Regions from separate parts of the Azospirillum sp. UENF 312511 genome, predicted to be linked through region 1. Evidence: riboswitches for the same ligand, from Rfam matches in the RefSeq annotation. Region 1 holds a riboswitch; each other region holds the start of a gene.

Region 1 (6,271 bases):
GGCCCTCCCGCGGTCAGCAGGAGGGCGGTGGCCAGCCCGAGAAAGGTGGGCCTCACAGCGACAGCCGCAGCCCGAGATACCCGGCCCGTCCCGGCGCGCCGTAGGTCCAGACTTCCTGGTACCGGCGGTCGAACAGGTTCTCCACGCGCCCGAAGACTTCGACCCCCTCGGACAGCGCGTAGGACCCGGCCATGTTGACCAGCGTGTAGGGGGCGAGATTCACGACCTGCCGGTTGTAGAAGGGATCGTAGGCCCAGTCGCTGGACCGCCCGTTGTAGACGACGCCGAGGTTGGCGTTCGCCCGGTCCTCCAGGAAGCGGTAATTGACGTTCAGGCTGGCGAGCTGCTTGGGCCGGCGCACCAGCTCCGCCCCCGTGGAATCCTCGCCGTCGGTCCAGGTGTAGGAGCCGCGGACGGTCAGCCGGTCGATCGGCTCCACCGACAGGCCAAGCTCAAAGCCGCGGATGTGGGACTCGCCCGGCATGTTGACGGAGGTCCGCCCGGTGCCGGTGATGAGGTCGCGGATGCGCTGGTCGAACCACGTGCCGTCCACGGAGGCCCGCGTGCCCCACAGCGCCTGATCGAAGCCGGCGTCCCAGCCGCGCGCCCGTTCCGGCTTCAGGTTCGGGTTGCCGGCGTAGGTGGCGGTGTAGCCGTACAGCTCGAACAGGGTCGGATTCTTGACGCCGGTGCCGTAGGAGGCGCGCAGCTTCGTCCCGCTCTCCTCGACCAGATAGGCCGCCGTGGTGCGCCATGTGGTGGCGTCGCGGAACAGGTCGTTCTCGTCGTGGCGGACGCTGCCGGTCAGGGTCAGACGGTCGAACAGGCCCAGCTTGTACTGACCCACCAGCCCGGTGGAGCCGATGGAGCGGTCGAAGCTGGAGAAGGCGCTGCGACTGATCGCCTTGTCCTCCTCATGCTCCACGGCGGCGGTCAGCACATGGTCGGCGGGGCCGCTCTTCAGCGTCAGGTTGGTCTGGTAGTCGGCCTTGGTCTTGCGCCCGTCGTAGCGGCTGGTCACCGTCTTGGCGTCGTCGCGGTAGTCGCGCTGCTGGCGGCCATGGGTCAGGCCGACGATGTGCTCCCACTTTCCGTCGAGAAGGGCGATCTTGCCCTGGAGGCGCCCGAAATACTGCTCCCCGGCGGTGCTGGTCCCGTCGTCGACGGCGCCGCGCCCGCCGACGAAGCCGTCGGTGTCGGTGCGGAAGCGGGTGTAGCGGCCGGTCACCGCGATCTCGCTGTGCTCGGTCGGGCGGACGGCGGCGTTTCCGGTCAGCGTGCCGTTGCGGTAGCCGTCCTTCTCCGGGTTGCCGAGCCGCTTGTCGGCGACCGACACACCGTCGCTGGTGACGCCCTGGCCGCTGAGGAACAGGTCGTAACGGTCGGTCCCGGTGCCGAAGGAGGCCCGCCCGGCGGCGGTGCCGAAGGACCCGCCCTCGACGGCGGCGCCGAACCGGGGGGCGCCGGCGCCGCGGCGGGTCACGATGTTGACGACGCCGCCGACCGCGTCGGAGCCGTAAAGCGCGCTCTGCGGGCCGCGCAGCACCTCGACGCGTTCCACGTCGCCGGCCAGCAGGTTGGCGAAGTCGTATTCGGAACCGGCGGCGGGATCGTTCACCTCGATCCCGTCGATCAGGACGAGCGTCTGGTTGCCCTCCGACCCGCGGATGCGGAGCTGGGTCAGGGTGCCCATAGGGCCGGTGCGGTTGACGGCGACGCCGGGCACCGCGCGCAGCGCGTCGGACAGCACCTGGGTCTGGCGCTGCTCCAGTTCCTCGCGGGTGATGACGGTCAGGGCGCTGCCGGTTTCCTCGGCGGCGGTGGGGACGCGGTTGGCGGTCACCGAGACCGGCGGAAGCGTCGTGATGGTGGTGGAATCGGCGAAGGCCGACGTGGGGAGGGCCGACACGGGAAGGGCAAGGCTTCCCAGAAGGGCGGCGAAGGACGCCGTCCGGTGAAGGCGGGGAACGCGGACACTCATTGAGACCTCGGGCGGGACGCCGGTGGCACGTCACCGCGAACGAAGTCCCCCCGGACGCTCCGCGAACGGACTCCCGGTTCGACGACCTTCGGTGCACCCCGCCCGAACGTGTTCGCGTGTGACCACGACTGACGGCAGGTCTCCTGGCTCGCGGGTTATCGTCGGCCCATCGCCTTCCCAGGATCGCGATCCCAGTGGCATTCCGATGGACGACTCGCCGCTTACAGTTGCGGGGGCAGCCCCGGCGTAGGACCCTCGCACGGCAAATCGCCGCTGGGTCCGCACCGTGTTCCCATTTTCAGCCCTTTCGGGCAACCGTCGGGTGCGAAGCTACGCGGGCGGAACGGCTCCGGTCAAGCCGCAATCCGCCCGTCCTCGCCCGACTGGCGTCAGAGTGTGGTTCTCGGCCCGACCGCGGACCCATCCGGCATGGGCGGCACCATCTCCTTGCAATTGCCGACGCAATAGGTCTGTGCCTCGATCCGGCCGCCGCAGGATTTGTAGCAATCGTTGTAATCGGAGGAGCAGGTGAGGTTGCTGTAGCAGCTGGGGTTCCGGTCGAAATCGCTGAACGTCTTGATCTTCTTCTTGTCCGCGTCCTTGGGCAAGGAACGGAGATAGGCCTGATATTCGCCCTGGGCGCGGGTCGTCGCCTCGGCCCGGCAGGTCTGTACGGCCAGCTCCTTTGCGGATTGGCAGATCGTCTGTGCCTGCTTGCACTGGGCGACACAGAGCTTTCCCGCCTCGCTGACGGGTGGAAAATAGCTTGCGACCGTCTCGAAACGCGGGCCGCAACCAGCCAATCCGGCCGCCAGCAGGCAGCCGAGCAAAATGGAACGCCGCATCATTGTGGGTGTCCTGCCGTGAATTACCGTCAATCGCTACGAACAACCCACCGGTGCGGAATCATCCATGGGCGACACGGAATTCGCAAAGCCGGCTCCCGGACCGGAACGCCGGCAACCCATGGGCGATCAACCGGCTGGTGTCGTTGCCTGCGGCCATCGCGCCGATCATGGTCCGGAAAGGACGCGCCCCCCTCTTGTCGCCGCGCGGGGGCCTGACTACATGACGGGTGAGGTCCGGGCCCCTCTGGCAGCGTCGCCCGGCGCTGTGATGTCGGACTTCCCATAGAGCCGTCGCTTTGGCGCGGCCTTGCGGAAGCTGGCCCTATCTTCCCCCTGGGTCCCGCTCCACCACAAGGTCCACCGCCGGACGACGGTCCCCGACGGGCCTTTGGGAGACATCGGCATGGACCGCACCGAACCAACATCCTGACCGACCGCCACGTCTCCACGGCAAACGATGGAGGCGGGCGCTCTGGCGCGCCGCGGCAAAGCCGTCGCGCGCGCTTGTCCGTTGACCGCAGACCTTGCGGTCACGATTCCAGTCCGGGCCCCTCTGGCCGATGCGTCCCGCCGTGGCGCATCGGTGATGTCGGACTGCTCATGTGACGATCGACGTCTCCGCTTGCGGGAGCGGAGTGCATGAAGCAAGGGACAGTTCCATGGATCAGATCGTTTTAATGTGGGCCGGCTTCGCCGTCTTCGTTGGCGTGCTTTTGGCCTTTGATCTTGGTGTATTTTCCAAGAAATCCCATGTGATCTCCGGCCGCGAGGCGCTGATGCGCTGCGCGGCCTATTCCACGCTGGCGATGATTTTCGCCGCCGGCGTCTTTCATTTCCAAGGGTCGCAGAAGGGGCTGGAGTTCCTGACCGGCTACCTGATCGAATACAGCCTGAGCGTCGACAACATCTTCGTCATCGCGCTGATCTTCACGCATTTCGCGGTGCCGCCGCAGTACCAGCACCGGGTGCTGTTCTGGGGCATCCTGGGCGCGTTGGTGATGCGCGGCGTGCTGATCGTGGCGGGCACGGCGCTGATTCAGGAATTCCATTGGATCATTTACATCTTCGGCGCCTTCCTGATCTTCAGCGGCATCAAGATGCTGATGTCGGTGGACGACGAGCCGGACATGGAGAACAACCGGATCGTCAAGTTCGTCCGCTCCCGCTTCCGCATGACCGACGGCTACGAGGGGCAGAAGTTCTTCGTGATGCGCGACGGCGTGCGGATGATGACGCCGCTGTTCCTCGTGCTGATCCTGATCGAGTTCACCGATCTGGTCTTCGCCGTGGACTCCATCCCGGCGGTCTTCTCGGTGACCACCGATCCGTTCATCGTCTGGACCTCCAACGTCTTCGCGATCCTCGGCCTGCGCGCCCTCTACTTCGCGCTGGCCTCGATCATCCACCGCTTCCATTACCTGAAATACGGCCTGTCGCTGGTTCTGGTGGTGGTCGGCGCCAAGATGCTGATGATCGACATCTACAAGATGCCGACGGCGGTGGCGCTGGGCATCACGGCCGTCCTGGTCGGCGGTTCCATCGTCTTCTCGATGCTGAAGACCCGCGCGGATGCGGCTCCGGAAGCCGCGGACGGCGAGGCCCGCCGCTGGTGGGTGCCGGGCAGCCCGGCGAAGGGTGCCAGCGGTTCCACCGCGGCCTCCTCCGGCGATGCGGCCGCGGTGCCCACGGACGGCAAGGGCCAGTAAGACGTTCCACGTGAGGATGAGCCCGGTCCGGTGGATCGGGCTCATTCCGTCGAGGGCGCCGCCGACTCCTCCGGCGTCGCCGTCACCAAGCGCTGTCCTCTCGCCTTCGAAAAGGAGAGGCCGTCTCAGCCCACGGCGTTGAAGTCGTCCAGCAGGGCGGCGATCCGCCCGCTGTCGCTCTGGTCCATGATGACGCGGGCGCGGCGGGTGGCCTCCTGGAGGTCGAGCTTGCGGATGCGCCGCTTCACCAGGGGGATGGCCGGCGGCACCATCGACAGGTCGCGCACGCCGAGCCCGAGCAGCAGCGCGGTGTAGCGCGAATCGCCGGCGATCTCGCCGCAGACCGACACCGGGATGCGGGCGCGCAGCGCCGCCTCGATGGTGAACTGGATCAGGCGCAGCACCGCCGGGTGCAGCGGGTCGTAGAGCGAGGCGACCTGCTCGTCGCCGCGGTCGATGGCCAGCGTGTACTGGGTCAGGTCGTTGGTGCCGATGGAGAAGAAGTCGGCGGCGTAGGCCAGCGCGTCGGCGGACAGCGCCGCGCCCGGCACCTCCACCATCACGCCCACCGGCGGCAGCGGGTCGGCGATGGGGACGCCGCGGCGGCGCAGGCGGCGGGCCACCTGGCCCATCATCTCGCGCACGCGCTGCACCTCGGCAACCGAGCAGATCATCGGCAGCAGGATGCGCAGCGGCCCGTGGACGCCGGCGCGCAACATGGCGGCGAGCTGCGTCTCCAGAAGCTTCGGCTCGCGCAGGCCCAGCCGGACGGCGCGCAGGCCGAGCGCCGGGTTCGCCGGCTCGCCGTAGCGGCCGGCCATCCAGCCGGCCAGCTTCTCCCCGCCGACATCCATGGTGCGGGCGGTGACGGTGCGGCCGCCCATGCCCTCCACGATGGAGCGCAGGACGGTGTACTGCTCGTCCTCGTCCGGCAGCTGGTCGCGGTTCATGAACAGGAATTCGGTGCGCAGCAGCCCGATGCCCTGCGCCCCGTTCTCCAGCGCGTGGTCGAGGTCGCGCGGCAGCTCCAGATTGGCCTGGAGAGTCACCGCGGTGTTGTCGCGGGTGACCGCCGGCAGCTTGCGCAGGCCCTTCAGCTGCTCGCGCTCGCGCTCGCGCTCGGCGCGGCGTTGCCGGTAGTCCTCCAGCACCTCGGGGGTGGGGTCGATGATGACGCGCCCCTGCACCCCGTCCACGATGACCGTGATCCCGTTCTTCAGCCCGGCCAGCAGCCCGCCGACGCCCAGCACCGCCGGAATGCCCAGCGAGCGCGCCATGATCGCCGTGTGCCCCTCGGCGCCGCCGAGCACGGTGGCGAAGCCGGCGACGCGGCGCGGGTCGAGCAGGGCGGTGTCCGCCGGGGTCAGCTCCTCGGCCAGGATCACCGCGCCGGGATTCAGCATGGAGAAGGCCTGATACTCGTGCCGCATCAGGTTGCGGATCAGCCGCCGCCCCACCTCGCGCACGTCGGCGATGCGCCCGGCGAGGTAGCTGTCCTCCATGCTCGCGAAGGTCTGGGCGATGGTGGCGATCTCTGCCTGGACCGCGGCCTCGGCGTTGACCAGCTCCTGCTGGATGCGACGCTCGACGCCGCGCGTCAGGCGGGAGTTGGTGACCATCGCCAGATGGGCGTCGAGAAGGAAGCCGATCTCCTCCGACGCCGAGCCGGGCAGCACCAGCGCCTTGGCCTTCAGCTTGCGGATCTGGCGGCGCGCCTTGCCGCAGGCGTCGGCGAA
Region 2 (6,271 bases), on a different contig from region 1:
CTCCACGCCGTCGGCCAGCGTGTAGGCCAGTTCCAGGTCGGCGGTCGCCCCCGCCTCCTGCAGGTGATAGCCGGAGATTGAGATCGAGTTGAACTTCGGCATGTGCTGCGAGGTGAAGGCGAAGATGTCGGAGATGATCCGCATCGAGGGCTTGGGCGGGTAGATGTAGGTGTTGCGGACCATGAACTCCTTGAGGATGTCGTTCTGGATGGTGCCGCTCAACTTGTCGGCGGTCACCCCCTGCTCCTCGGCGGCGACGATGTAGCCGGCCAGCACCGGCAGCACCGCGCCGTTCATCGTCATCGACACCGACATCTGGTCGAGCGGGATGCCGTCGAACAGCGTCTTCATGTCCAGGATGGAGTCGATGGCGACCCCCGCCATACCGACGTCGCCGGTGACGCGCGGGTGGTCGCTGTCGTAGCCGCGGTGGGTGGCGAGATCGAAGGCGACCGACAAGCCCTTCTGCCCGGCCGCGAGGTTGCGCCGGTAGAAGGCGTTGGATTCCTGCGCGGTCGAGAAACCGGCGTACTGCCGCACCGTCCAGGGCTTGTCGACGTACATCGTCGGGTAGGGGCCGCGCAGGAAGGGCGCCATCCCCGGCATGGTCGCCAGATGGTCGAGCCCGTCGAGGTCGGCCGCCGTGTAGAGCGGTTTGACGTCCAGCATCTCCGGCGTGCGCCACAGCGCTGTGGCCGGATCGGCCCCGGTTTCCGCCGCGAAACGGCGGCTCCAGTCGGCGGAAGAGGCACCGGGAGCGGCGGCGTCCAGGGGCAGCGTGGCGAAGTCCGGCAGACTGGTCATCGCGCTTTTCATCACAAGGGCACTCCCAAACGGGCCAGGGTCGCGCGCAGGACCGAGAGAACGTCGCAGCCGACCGACACGAATTCGTCGATGCCGGCGGCCGTGAGATCGGCGCGGCGGTCGCCGGGGTTTCCGGCCAGGAACAGGTGCTCGACACCCGCCGCCTTCAATGCCTGGGCGAAGGGTGCGGCGTGGGCCTCGTAGAGCGCGTCGGAGCCGCACAGCACGGCGATGCGCGCTCCGGAGACACGGAAGGCCGCGGCCACGGCTTCGGCGTCGGGGAAGCCGTTGTTGCCGAGCGCCTGGATGCCGCCGGCCTCGAAGAGGTTCTTGGCGTAGGTGGCGCGCGCCGTGTGCTGGGCGACCGGCCCGATGTTGGCGAGGAAGACCGACGGCCACGATCCCTGGGTCCGCTTGTGGCGGTCGGCGGCGTCGCGCAGGGCCTCGAAGGATTCGTGCAGGCGGTGGCGGGGCAGCGGCTCGACGCGGGCCGGGGTGCCCCGCGCCAGGGCCGCCGTCAGTCCGGTCCGCGTCGCCCCGCCGGTGGCGGCCTCCACGAGATCGTCCAGCGACCCGGAGCCGACCGCCGCCGGTGCCACGGCAGCGTCGTCATGGCCGCGCGGTACGGGGGACGGGCGGACGACCGCCTGTTCGAGGAGGTTGGGAAACTCGCTGACGCCGGTCAGCGGGTCCTTGCGGCGGGCGATGTTGGCTTCCCGCTGCGCCCAGGACCCGGCGATGGCGCGGGCGAGGCTGCCATCGGCCAGCACGGCGGCGATGCCGCCCCGCCGCTCGATGTCCTGGAAGTCCGCCCAAGCGGCCTGGGCCAGTTGCTCGGTCAGCGTTTCGACGTACCAGGAGCCGCCGGCCGGATCGGCGACGCGGGCCAGCGAGGATTCCTCCTTCAGCAGGATCTGGCTGTTGCGGGCGATGCGGCGGGCGAAGTCGTCGGATTCGCCCAGCGCCGCGTCGAAGGGCAGCACCGCCACCGCGTCGGCCCCGCCGACCCCGGCGGCGAAGCCGGCCACCGTGGTGCGCAGCATGTTCACCCAGGGATCGCGCCGCGCCATGATGCGCCGCGCCGTGCGGGCGGTCAGGTGCATGGCGCGGGCCGACTCCGAGGCGCCCGACGCCTCGGCGATGCGCCCCCACAGGCGCCGCGCGGCGCGCAGCTTGGCGATGGAGAGGAATTGGTCGCAGCCGACGGATAGGGTGAAGGCGATCTGCCGGCAGGCGGTGTCGATGTCCAGCCCGGCAGCGGTCAGGGCGCGCAGATAGGCGACCCCGGTCGCCATGGCGGCGGCGAGGTCCTGGCTTTCGGTCGCCCCGGCGTCGTGCCAGGGGGAACTGTCCACCCCGACGGCGGTGACGTGAGGGAAATTGCGGGCGGTCCAGGCGGCCAAGGCCGCCGTGTCGGCGAGCGCCGCCTCCAGACTGCCCGGCAGGGCGTCGGCCGCGGCCAGAGTCCCGATGGGATCGGCGTTGAAGGCGCCCCGCGCCTTGTCCGGCATCACCGAGCGGCGGCGCCACAGGGCGGCGAGCAGCGCCGCGCCGGCCACTGCGTCGCCTCCCGCCTCCAGCGACAGTGGCACCATCTCCGGATAGACGTTGGCCAGCGTGCGGTCGAGATCGTCCAGCCGGTCGATGGCGATGCCGGGGCTGTCCGGCCTGTCGAGGCGCAGCCGGATGGCGGTGGCGCCGCGCAGCAGATCGGTCAGGATGGCGGCGTTCGCCGCCTTGGGATCGGAGACGTCGTGTTCGGTCAGGATGTCCCAGCCGTCCGGTCCGGCGCCTCTGGCATGGCCGCCGCGGGTGAACGGGGCGAAGCCCGGCAAACCGGACGGATCGCCCGCGGCCGGCCAGTCTTCCGCCGTATAGAGGGGCTGCACGGCGATGCCTTCGTACAGCCGGGTGACCAACCGCTTCTCGAAGGGGGCGCCCTTCAGCCCCTTGTCGACGAGAACCCGCCATTGCTCGCGCGTGGCCGGAGGGAATTCGGTGGCGAAGATCGTCTCGGCATCGTCCCGGCGGTCGTCCATGCTGGCGAGATTCCTTCCCATCCGTGTTCCGAACATTTGCAAGATACGCCGAACGACCCGTGGGAATCAGGCGGAAATTGGCAAAATTTGGCGAAGGGCTGCGGGCAATCTTGCGAATTTTGCAAAAGGGACTTGCCGTGGCGCTCGCGCTTGACGCCGCCGGGTGCACCCTCTTACCGTTCCCGCTGGATACGGTCCCCGTTCGCCCCAGGGCGTCCGGGGCTAAGAGGGAAGACGGTGAACCGTTCGCCTCGCCATGAGGATGACGGCGAAGCCGGCGCTGCCCCCGCAACTGTGAGCGGAGAGTGGGTCCGCCGTTTCAGCGCCACTGGTGCCCATCCCGGTTCGGGACGACGGCACCGGGAAGGCCGGACGGTCCCGCGACGACCCGTGAGCCAGGAGACCTGCCGGATCTGTCGAACGCGAGTCGGGCGGGGTGTCCCGGCGGGTGCGGCGTCGCCGGAGGTCTCCCGTGCCGCGTCGGCGTCCGTCCCATCCTTGCCCTTTGGGAGCGAGGGGTGCCACCGCCGATGTCCGTCCAACCAACGCCCGTTCCACCCAATCTCATCCGTCTGGCGTTCCGACGCCGTCCGGTGACGCCGACCCCCGCCGACCGGTCGGCACCCTTTGTCCTGACGGCGACGGAGGGACGCTGGTCCCTGCGGGGAACCAGGGAGCCGCTGGACGCCGCCGGGCTGGTCGCGGCGGCCGACACCCTGCGGGAGATCGCCCGCGCCCTGGTCGAGCAGGCGCATGCGGAAGCCGGCCAACCGGCGAACCGCTGCGTCGCCGAATTCGTGCTGCACCAGGACGGCGGCATCGACCATTGGCTGGCGCCGGGCGGGGATGCGGACGAGCGCCGCACCATTGCGCTCGGCCTGCGCAACGCCATCGGCAGCTTGCGGATGGGTGGCTGACCGGCGCGGCTTCGCCTGCCGCTACAACTGGGCGGTTCCACCGTCGCGATGGGCAAGCGCCAGATCGATGAAACCCCGCAGATAGCCGATGTCGGCGTCCGCCTCGCGGAAGCCCAGGAAAATCTGCTTGGCGACACCGTCCCGGCCCAGGCGCACCGGGCTCACGTCGAACTTGGCGCCATACTCCTCGACCAGCCAGCGCGGCAGGGCGGCGACGCCACGGCCGTGGGCCACCATCAGCAGCATGATGTCGGTCGTCTCGATCGGCTTGTGCTGCCTCGGGCTGATCCCGGCCGGCATCAGGAACTGGGTGTAGATGTCGAGACGGTCGGGCGCCACCGGGTAGGTGATCAGGACTTCGTCCGCCATCTGCTGCGGTTCGACGAAGGCGGCATGGCGCAGACGGTGCCCCGGCCCGACCACCAGAACCTGTTCGTAGTCGAACACCGGCTCGAAGCACAGTCCGGGCTTGAACAGCGGATCCGGTGTCACCAGCATGTCGATGTCGTGGCCGAACAGGGCCCCGATGCCGCCGAACTGAAACTTCTGCCGGACGTCCACGTCGACCTTCGGCCAAGCATCGACGTAGGGAGCGACGATCTTCAGGAGCCACTGATAGCAGGGATGGCATTCCATCCCGATGCGCAGGGTCCCGCGCCCGCCCTGGGCGAACTGCTGGAGGCGTTCTTCAGCATGGGCCAGTTGCGGCAGCAAGCGGTTGGCGACCGCCAGCAGCCATTCCCCGGCCTGGGTCGGCCGCAAGCGGCGGCCTTCGCGGTGCCACACATCCACGCCGAGCTGCTCTTCCAGCTTGCGGATGGCGTGGCTCAGCGCCGGTTGGGTCAGGTTCAAATGGCTGGCCGCCGCCGTCAGCGAGCCGTGACGATCAACCTCGCGGATGATCGAGAGATGGATGCGCTCCAGGATCGCCATACCGTCCACCTCATCCATGAATGAAATTTATCGAACGATAAAATCATACCATTTTTCATTCATGTTCTGAACTCCGTATGGTCCGCGCCGATCCCTCTTTTCAAGGCGCCCCCCATGGCAATGACCCACACCCTCGGATTCCCCCGCATCGGCGCCAAGCGCGAGTTGAAGTTCGCCTTGGAGGCTTATTGGAAGGGGGCGTCCTCCCGCGACGAGCTGGTCCGCGTCGGCGCTGACCTCCGCAAGCGCCACTGGCGGGACCAGGGCGCGCTCGACCTCGTTCCCGTGGGCGATTTCGCCTTCTACGATCAGGTGCTCGACATGAGCTTCACGCTCGGCAACCTGCCGGAGCGCGTGAAGGGCTTCCATGGCGATGCCCTGGACAATTACTTCCGCGTGGCGCGCGGCCGTTCGGCCGAGACCGCCGCCCATAGTGCCGAAGAGCACGGCGGATGCTGCAGTGGCGTCGCTGCCGGCGAGATGACCAAGTGGTTCGACACCAACTACCACTACATCGTCCCCGAGTTCGACGCCGAAACCCAGTTCAACCTCGACGCCTCCCGTCTGCTGCAGCAACTCGCTGAAGCCAAGGAGCAGGGTGTCAAGGCCAAGCCGGTGATCATCGGCCCGGTCACCTACCTCGCGCTGGGCAAGGCCAAGGACGGTTCGGACAAGCTGGCTCTGCTGCCCCGCCTGCTGCCCGTCTACGCCGAACTGCTGCAGGCCCTGGCCGATCAGGGCGTCGAGTGGGTGCAGATCGACGAACCCATCCTGGTGACCGAGCTGGAAGCGGCGTGGCGGGACGCCTTCACCCAGGCCTATCGGGATCTCGGTACCGGCGCGGTCAAGCTGCTGCTGGCGACCTATTTCGGCCAGCTCCAGGAGAATTTGCCACTGGTCTGCTCCCTACCGGTGCAGGGCCTCCATCTCGACGCCATCAACGCCCGCGACGAGGTCGATGCCCTGATCCAGGCCCTCCCGACCGACCGCGTCGTGTCGCTGGGCGTCGTCAACGGCCGGAACATCTGGAAGACCGACCTACACGCAACGCTCGACTGGCTGGAGCCGGTGGCCGAGAGGCTCGGTGAGCGGCTGTGGATCGCACCGTCCTGCTCGCTGCTGCACGTGCCGGTCGACCTCGCCGGCGAGCGCAAGCTGGATGAGGAGGTCCGCTCATGGCTGGCCTTTGCGGTGCAGAAGCTGGAGGAGATCCGGGTTCTGGCGACCGCGCTGACCCCGGGATGGGATAGGGGCCGTGCCGCCGTCGCGGCCGAGTTGGAGGCCAACCGCACCGCCATCGAAGCGCGCCGCCATTCGCCGCGGGTCAACAACCCGGCGGTGAAGGCGGCGGTTGCCGCCATCGACGCCCAGCTCGGACGGCGCAAGAGCGCCTTCGCCGAGCGCGCCGCCAAGCAGGCCGCCCGCCTGAATCTGCCGACGTTCCCGACCACCACCATCGGCTCCTTCCCGCAGACCAAGGAGATCCGTCAGGCGCGCAGCCAGTTCAAGGCCGGGACGATCGACGCGGTGGCCTACACCGAGGCGATGCGCGGCGAGATCGCGCGGAGCGTGCGCGAG
Region 3 (6,271 bases), on a different contig from region 1:
TCCACACCCACATGTGCTATTCGGAGTTCAACGACATCATCGCGTCGATCGCGGCGATGGACGCTGACGTCATCACCATCGAGACCTCACGGTCGGACATGGAACTGCTCGACGCCTTCGACGACTTCAAGTACCCGAACGAGATCGGTCCCGGCGTCTACGACATCCACTCGCCGAACATCCCGACCGAAGGGCACATCGTCGATCTGATGAAGAAGGCGGCCGAGCGCATTCCCGCCGAGCGGCTGTGGGTCAATCCGGACTGCGGTCTCAAGACCCGCCAGTGGGCCGAGGTGCTGCCGGCCCTGACCAACATGGTCAGTGCGGCCAGGACCCTGCGCGCCACCATCGCCTGACGTGGTCCGCACGGGGGCAAGGGGCCGGACGCCGCTTGCCCCCGTGTCTTTGCACCCTGAAGCTGCTGATGGCGGAACTTGCCTGGTAGCCGCGTCCTTTGCAATATACGCAGACCGCTTGTTTGGATGACCGCTGACATTGCCAAGATTAGCAAGGTGTTTTCAGTGAGTCGGCGAATTTTGCAAATGGGATTCCTGGTATGGCCAAGGCGTTCATGGGGGTGCGGCTGCAGCGGCTGCGCGAGGAGCGGGGGCTGACCCAGACAGCCCTGGCCCGCATCCTGGAGATTTCGCCGAGCTATCTGAACCAGCTCGAACGCAACCAGCGGCCTCTGACGGTGCCGCTGCTGCTGCGGATCAACGCCGCCTTCGGCATCGACGTCCAGATCTTCTCGGAGGACGAGGAAGCCCGGCTGGTCGCCGATCTGCGCGAGGCGCTGTCGGAGGCCGGAACCGGCGAGACCATCGCCATGGCCGAGATCAAGGCGCTCGCCACCAACATGCCGGCGGTCGGCCGGGCGCTGGTGGCGCTGCACCGGCGCGGGCGCGGGCTCGCGGAACGGCTGGATGCGCTCGCCTCGGGGATCGTCCCAGCCGGGCCGGACAGCGGGCTGCCGCCGCCGATGCCCTACGAAGAGGTGCGCGACTTCTTCTACCGCCATCACAACCACATCACCGCGCTGGACGACGCGGCGGAACGGCTGTTCGGCGAGGCCGGTTTGGAGATCGGGGCGGTGGACCGCGGGCTGGAACGGCTGCTGGCGGACCGCCACGGCATCCGCACGCTGGTGACCGACGACACGGCCATGCCGGAGGGCGCGCTGCGCCAGTATGACGGCGATGCCCGGACGTTGCGGATCGCCCGGTCGCTGGAGCCTGGCCGCCGCGCCTTCCAGATGGCGACCCAGCTCGCCTTCCACCAGGAACCGGCCCTCCTGCTCCGGCTGGTCGAGGAGGGACGCTTCTCCGGCCCGCAGGCCCGCTCGCTCGCCCGCATCGGGCTTGCCAACTATTACGCCGGCGCCGTGGTCATGCCCTACCGCGCCTTTCAGGAGACGGCGGAGGCCGTGGCCTACGACATTGAGTTGCTGGGACAGCGCTTCGGCACCGGCTTCGAGACCGTCTGCCACCGGCTGAGCACCCTCCAGCGGCCGGGGATGCCGGGCGTTCCCTTCTTCTTCGTCCGGGTCGATCGCGCCGGCAACATGTCGAAGCGCCAGTCCGCCACCAGCTTCCACTTTTCCCGTGTCGGCGGAACCTGCCCGCTGTGGAACGTCTACGAGGCCTTCTCGACGCCCGGTCGTCTGCTGACCCAGTTGGCGCGGATGCCGGACGGGCGGGCCTATCTGTGGATCGCCCGCACGGTGGTCCATGGCCGCAGCGGTTACGGCGCGCCGTCGAAGAGCTTCGCGATCGGACTCGGTTGCGACATCCAGCACGCCGGCCGGCTGATCTATTCCCGTGGGCTGGCGCTGGGCGATCCCGACGCCGCCACGCCGATCGGGGCCGGTTGCAAGGTCTGTGAGCGTCCATCCTGCCCGCAACGCGCCTTTCCGCCGATCGGACGCACCGTGACGGTTGACGAAAGCCTCAGCCGGTTCGAACCTTATCCGGTGGCCCAGCCTCCGGTTTGATCGAGGACCCGCAGCATGGTTGCCGATGGCGCCGGCGTTTGGGAAAGTCGTTTTCTGGACATCCATCTTTGCGGGCGGACGGTGGCGGTGTCTCATCAGCGTTGCCTGGAGGAATGCTTCGGCCTGAGGGCGCGTGAACGGGAGTTGCGCCGGCGCATCCGTTCGGCGCTGAAGCGGCTTGGACCGCTCGAAGGACCGGCGCACGCCCACGTCCTGACGCTTGCGCCAAAGCCCGAGGCCGTGGCGACCGTTCCGGCAGCCCTGGCCGGCCTTGACGGTGCGATCGAGCGGATCGCGAAACGCCCTTTCTCTCCCCGTCAGATCGAGGAGGCGTTGGGCATCACCGCCCGGGAACGGTTGCGTTGGACAAAGGACGGGCGGCTGCCGCAATCGGGGTCGGCAACCATCATGAGGGGGCAGCGGATTACCCTCAGCACTTACGCGGTGGACACGGTCGCCAAGCTGGCGGGTGACGCCTCCATCATCGACGATTGGCGGCGAACCGACCGGGTCGGCTGCCTCGGCTGAGGCTGCGCCGGAGCGGGCGGTGACCCATGGCGGTGGCTTGCCCAACCTCCGCGCCGGCCCTGAGGAGGTAGCCCCCGCCATCCGTATGGCTTGACAGACTGCGGGCTTCCCGCTACTTCATCTTGCGTTACGGTTCTCTGGATATCCAATATCTAGGGCTAAGAGGGAAGCCGGTGCGTCGCCACCCCGAACGGGGGATCGCGGCAAAGCCGGCGCTGCCCCCGCAACTGTGAGCGGAGAGCGGCTTCGTCGTTTCAGCGTCACTGGTGCCCATCCCGGTTCGGGACGACGGCACCGGGAAGGCCGGACGGAGCCGCCGTGACCCGTGAGCCAGGAGACCTGCCGTAACCGAATGAACGTCCACGGGCGGGGTGTCCCGGTGGTGCGCTTGCCCCCGCGCGGCGTTCCCGTCCGCGTTTGCGCAAGTCGTGCTCCCGTGCCTTCCCGCCGCACAAGAACAAGGGATCACGGATGCCGGCGCTCGCTCAAGACCTTGCCCAGGACTTCGCCAACGGCTTCGACCGTCACGGAAACCTGCTGACGCTGCCCCGGCGGACGCCCGAGCGGTCCGGCGGCCGTGCCCCGGCGGAGCGCTGGACGCCGCCCGATTCCTCCGTCATCCGCATCGACCGCAGCCGGGACGCCCTGCTGACCGCCTTTGGCAAGGCGACGCTGGACGACCGTTACCTGTTGCCGGGGGAAAGCTATCAGGACCTGTTCGCCCGCGTCGCCGCGGCCTATGCCGACGACGCGGCGCACGCCCAGCGCCTGTACGACGCGATTTCCCGCCTGTGGTTCATGCCGGCCACGCCGGTTCTCAGCAACGGCGGCACCACGCGCGGCCTGCCGATCTCCTGCTTCCTCAACGCGGTGTCCGATTCGCTCGACGGGATCGTCGACATCTGGAACGAGAACGTCCGGCTGGCCTCCAACGGTGGTGGCATCGGCACCTATTGGGGCGGGGTGCGCTCCATCGGCGAGCCGGTGAAGGGCTGCGGCAGCACGTCTGGCATCATTCCCTTCATCCGCGTGATGGACAGCCTGACGCTGGCGATCAGCCAGGGCTCGTTGCGGCGCGGCTCTGCCGCCGTCTACCTCGACATCCACCACCCGGAGATCGAGGAATTCCTGGAGATCCGCAAGTCGTCGGGCGACTTCAACCGCAAGAGCCTGAACCTGCACCACGCCGTCATCGTCACCGACGCTTTCATGCAGGCGGTGCGCGACGACAGGCCCTTCGCGCTGATCAGCCCCAAGACCGGCGCCGTCCTGAAGCACGTCAACGCCCGTCAGGTCTGGCAGAAGATCCTGGAAGCCCGCATGCAGACCGGCGAGCCGTACCTGCTGTTCGGCGACACGGTGAACCGCGCCCTGCCCAAGCACCAGCGCGACCTCGGCCTGCGCGTCTCCACCTCCAACCTGTGCAGCGAGATCACCCTGCCGACCGGCAAGGACCATCTGGGCAAGGAGCGCACGGCGGTGTGCTGCCTCGCCTCGATGAACCTGGAGACCTGGGATGAGTGGAACGGCGAGGCGGGGCTGGTCGAGGACGTGCTGCGCTTCCTCGACAACGTGCTAACCCGCTTCATCGAGGAGGCGCCCGAGGGGATGGAGAACGCCGTCTATTCGGCGATGCGCGAACGCTCGGTCGGGCTGGGGGTGATGGGTTTCCACTCCTTCCTCCAGGCGCGCGGCATTCCCTTCGAGAGCGCCATGGCCAAGGTGTGGAACCTGCGCTTCTTCCGCAAGATCCGCCGCGACGCCGACGCCGCCTCGGTCCTGCTGGCCGAGGAGCGCGGCGCCTGCCCGGACGCCGCCGAGCGCGGGATCAAGGCGCGCTTCAGCCACAAGCTGGCGATCGCGCCGACCGCCTCCATCAGCATCATCTGCGGCGGCACCAGCGCCTGCATCGAGCCGATCCCGGCCAACGTCTACACCCACAAGACGCTGTCCGGCTCGATCAGCGTGCGCAACCCGCATCTGGAAAGGCTGCTGGCCGCCAAGGGCGCCGACCGGCCGGAGGTCTGGCAGTCGATCATCGAGCATGAGGGCTCGGTCCAGCATCTTGACCTGCTGAGCGACGATGAGAAGTCGGTCTTCCGCACCGCCTTCGAGATCGACCAGCGCTGGATCATCGAGTTCGCCGCCGACCGCACCCCCTTCATCTGCCAGAGCCAGTCGATCAACCTCTACCTCGCGGGCGACATCGACAAGTGGGACCTGCACATGCTGCACTGGACCGCCTGGGAGAAGGGCCTGAAGAGCCTCTACTATTGCCGCTCCAAGTCGGTGCAGCGCGCCGCCTTCGCCGGCAAGGACCGGGTGACGGGCATGACGGAGATGCAGGCAACGTCGCGCACCGATTACGAGGAATGCCTCGCCTGCCAGTGATCGCCGGCCTTCCCGACCGCCGCCCGTCCCCCCGCCATCACGGACCCGTTCGCATGAGCTCGCTTCTCCACATCAACCCGGTCAGCCTGATCGGCACCGGCCGCGTCGGCCTGTTGCAGGGCTCGGTCGCCTACAACGTCTCGCGCTACCCCTGGGCCTACGCCTACTGGAAGAAGCAGCAGCAGGTCCACTGGATGGGCGAGGAGGTGCCGCTGGGCGAGGACATCAAGGACTGGACCTCCGACCGCGTCACCAACGGCGAGCGCAACCTGCTGACCCAGATCTTCCGCTTCTTCACCCAGAGCGACGTGGAGGTCAGCGACAATTACCTGAAGCGCTACATGCCGATCTTCCAGCCGCTGGAAGTGCAGATGATGATGGCCGCCTTCACCAACATGGAGACGGTGCACATCGACGCCTACGCCCTGCTGCTGACCACCATCGGGATGCCGGAGACCGAGTTCGCCGCCTTCCGCGACTATGCGGAGATGCGCGACAAGGCCGACTACATGCACAGCTTCGGCGTCGGCACGGTGGCCGACGTGTCGCGCACCCTGGCGATGTTCGGCGCCTTCACCGAAGGGATGGCCCTGTTCGCCAGCTTCGCCATGCTGCTGAACTTCCCGCGCCACAACAAGATGAAGGGGATGGGCCAGATCGTCACCTGGTCGGTGCGCGACGAGAGCCTGCACTGCGAGGGCATCATCCGGCTGTTCCACGAATGGAACCGCGAGACTGGCGCCATGACACCCGCGGTGCGCGACGACATCCTGGACGTCTGCCGCACCATGGTCAGGCTGGAGGAGCGCTTCATCGACCTGGCCTTCGGCCTGGGTGCGGTGGAGGGCATGACGCCGGAGGACATCCGCGCCTATGTCCACTACATCGCCGATTGGCGGCTGACGCAATTGCGCCTGCCGACCCTCTACGGCTATTTCAAGCCGGTGGATGGCGGCTACGAACCGGTGAAGCCGCACCCGCTGCCCTGGCTGGTGGAGATCCTGAACGGGGTCGAGCACGCCAACTTCTTCGAGCAGCGCGCCACCGAATATTCCAAGGGTGCGACCAGCGGCCAGTGGGACGGGGCGGATGGCGTCTGGGCCGCCTTCGACCGTCTGCAAGCGCCCGGCACGGCGACGCCCTGAAGTCGGTGGAGCGCGCCGACATCCGGACGCGGTCTTCGCAAATTTTGCCAATTTGCAAGTTCCCCTCGGCAAATCTCCACCTTTTCAGCCATTCCCGGCGCGGGGTTCCGTTCCGATGATGCGCGTGTCGGTAGACGACGGGTCGGACAGGCCTGCCGTCCGCCGACAGGCAGATCTCGAACAGGGAACCACCCGATGTCCATGACCGCGCCCGAGA

Evidence for each region. Region 1 has a riboswitch for cobalamin ahead of ACWPN7_RS00350 (TonB-dependent receptor plug domain-containing protein). Riboswitches for the same ligand answer to the same signal wherever they lie in the genome.
Region 2: another riboswitch for cobalamin. It lies ahead of ACWPN7_RS28595 (hypothetical protein); the one in region 1 lies ahead of ACWPN7_RS00350 (TonB-dependent receptor plug domain-containing protein).
Region 3: another riboswitch for cobalamin. It lies ahead of ACWPN7_RS28620 (ribonucleoside-diphosphate reductase subunit alpha); the one in region 1 lies ahead of ACWPN7_RS00350 (TonB-dependent receptor plug domain-containing protein).

What each region holds. Positions count from the first base shown of each region.
Region 1 covers NZ_JBSNCG010000001.1:64,813-71,083, reverse strand. The annotation lists gene ACWPN7_RS00355 (ABC transporter substrate-binding protein) at 1-56, opposite strand, end outside; gene ACWPN7_RS00350 (TonB-dependent receptor plug domain-containing protein) at 53-1,981, opposite strand; cobalamin riboswitch at 2,098-2,316, opposite strand; gene ACWPN7_RS00345 (hypothetical protein) at 2,371-2,829, opposite strand; gene ACWPN7_RS00340 (TerC family protein) at 3,489-4,535, shown strand; gene ptsP (phosphoenolpyruvate--protein phosphotransferase) at 4,661-6,271, opposite strand, start outside.
Region 2 covers NZ_JBSNCG010000005.1:34,693-40,963, forward strand. The annotation lists gene scpA (methylmalonyl-CoA mutase) at 1-804, opposite strand, end outside; gene ACWPN7_RS28590 (methylmalonyl-CoA mutase family protein) at 816-2,843, opposite strand; cobalamin riboswitch at 3,019-3,269, shown strand; gene ACWPN7_RS28595 (hypothetical protein) at 3,437-3,760, shown strand; gene ACWPN7_RS28600 (LysR family transcriptional regulator) at 3,782-4,711, opposite strand; gene metE (5-methyltetrahydropteroyltriglutamate--homocysteine S-methyltransferase) at 4,814-6,271, shown strand, end outside.
Region 3 covers NZ_JBSNCG010000005.1:41,463-47,733, forward strand. The annotation lists gene metE (5-methyltetrahydropteroyltriglutamate--homocysteine S-methyltransferase) at 1-356, shown strand, start outside; gene ACWPN7_RS28610 (short-chain fatty acyl-CoA regulator family protein) at 557-1,990, shown strand; gene ACWPN7_RS28615 (hypothetical protein) at 2,006-2,518, shown strand; cobalamin riboswitch at 2,632-2,879, shown strand; gene ACWPN7_RS28620 (ribonucleoside-diphosphate reductase subunit alpha) at 2,990-4,909, shown strand; gene ACWPN7_RS28625 (ribonucleotide-diphosphate reductase subunit beta) at 4,963-6,054, shown strand; gene prpC (bifunctional 2-methylcitrate synthase/citrate synthase) at 6,250-6,271, shown strand, end outside.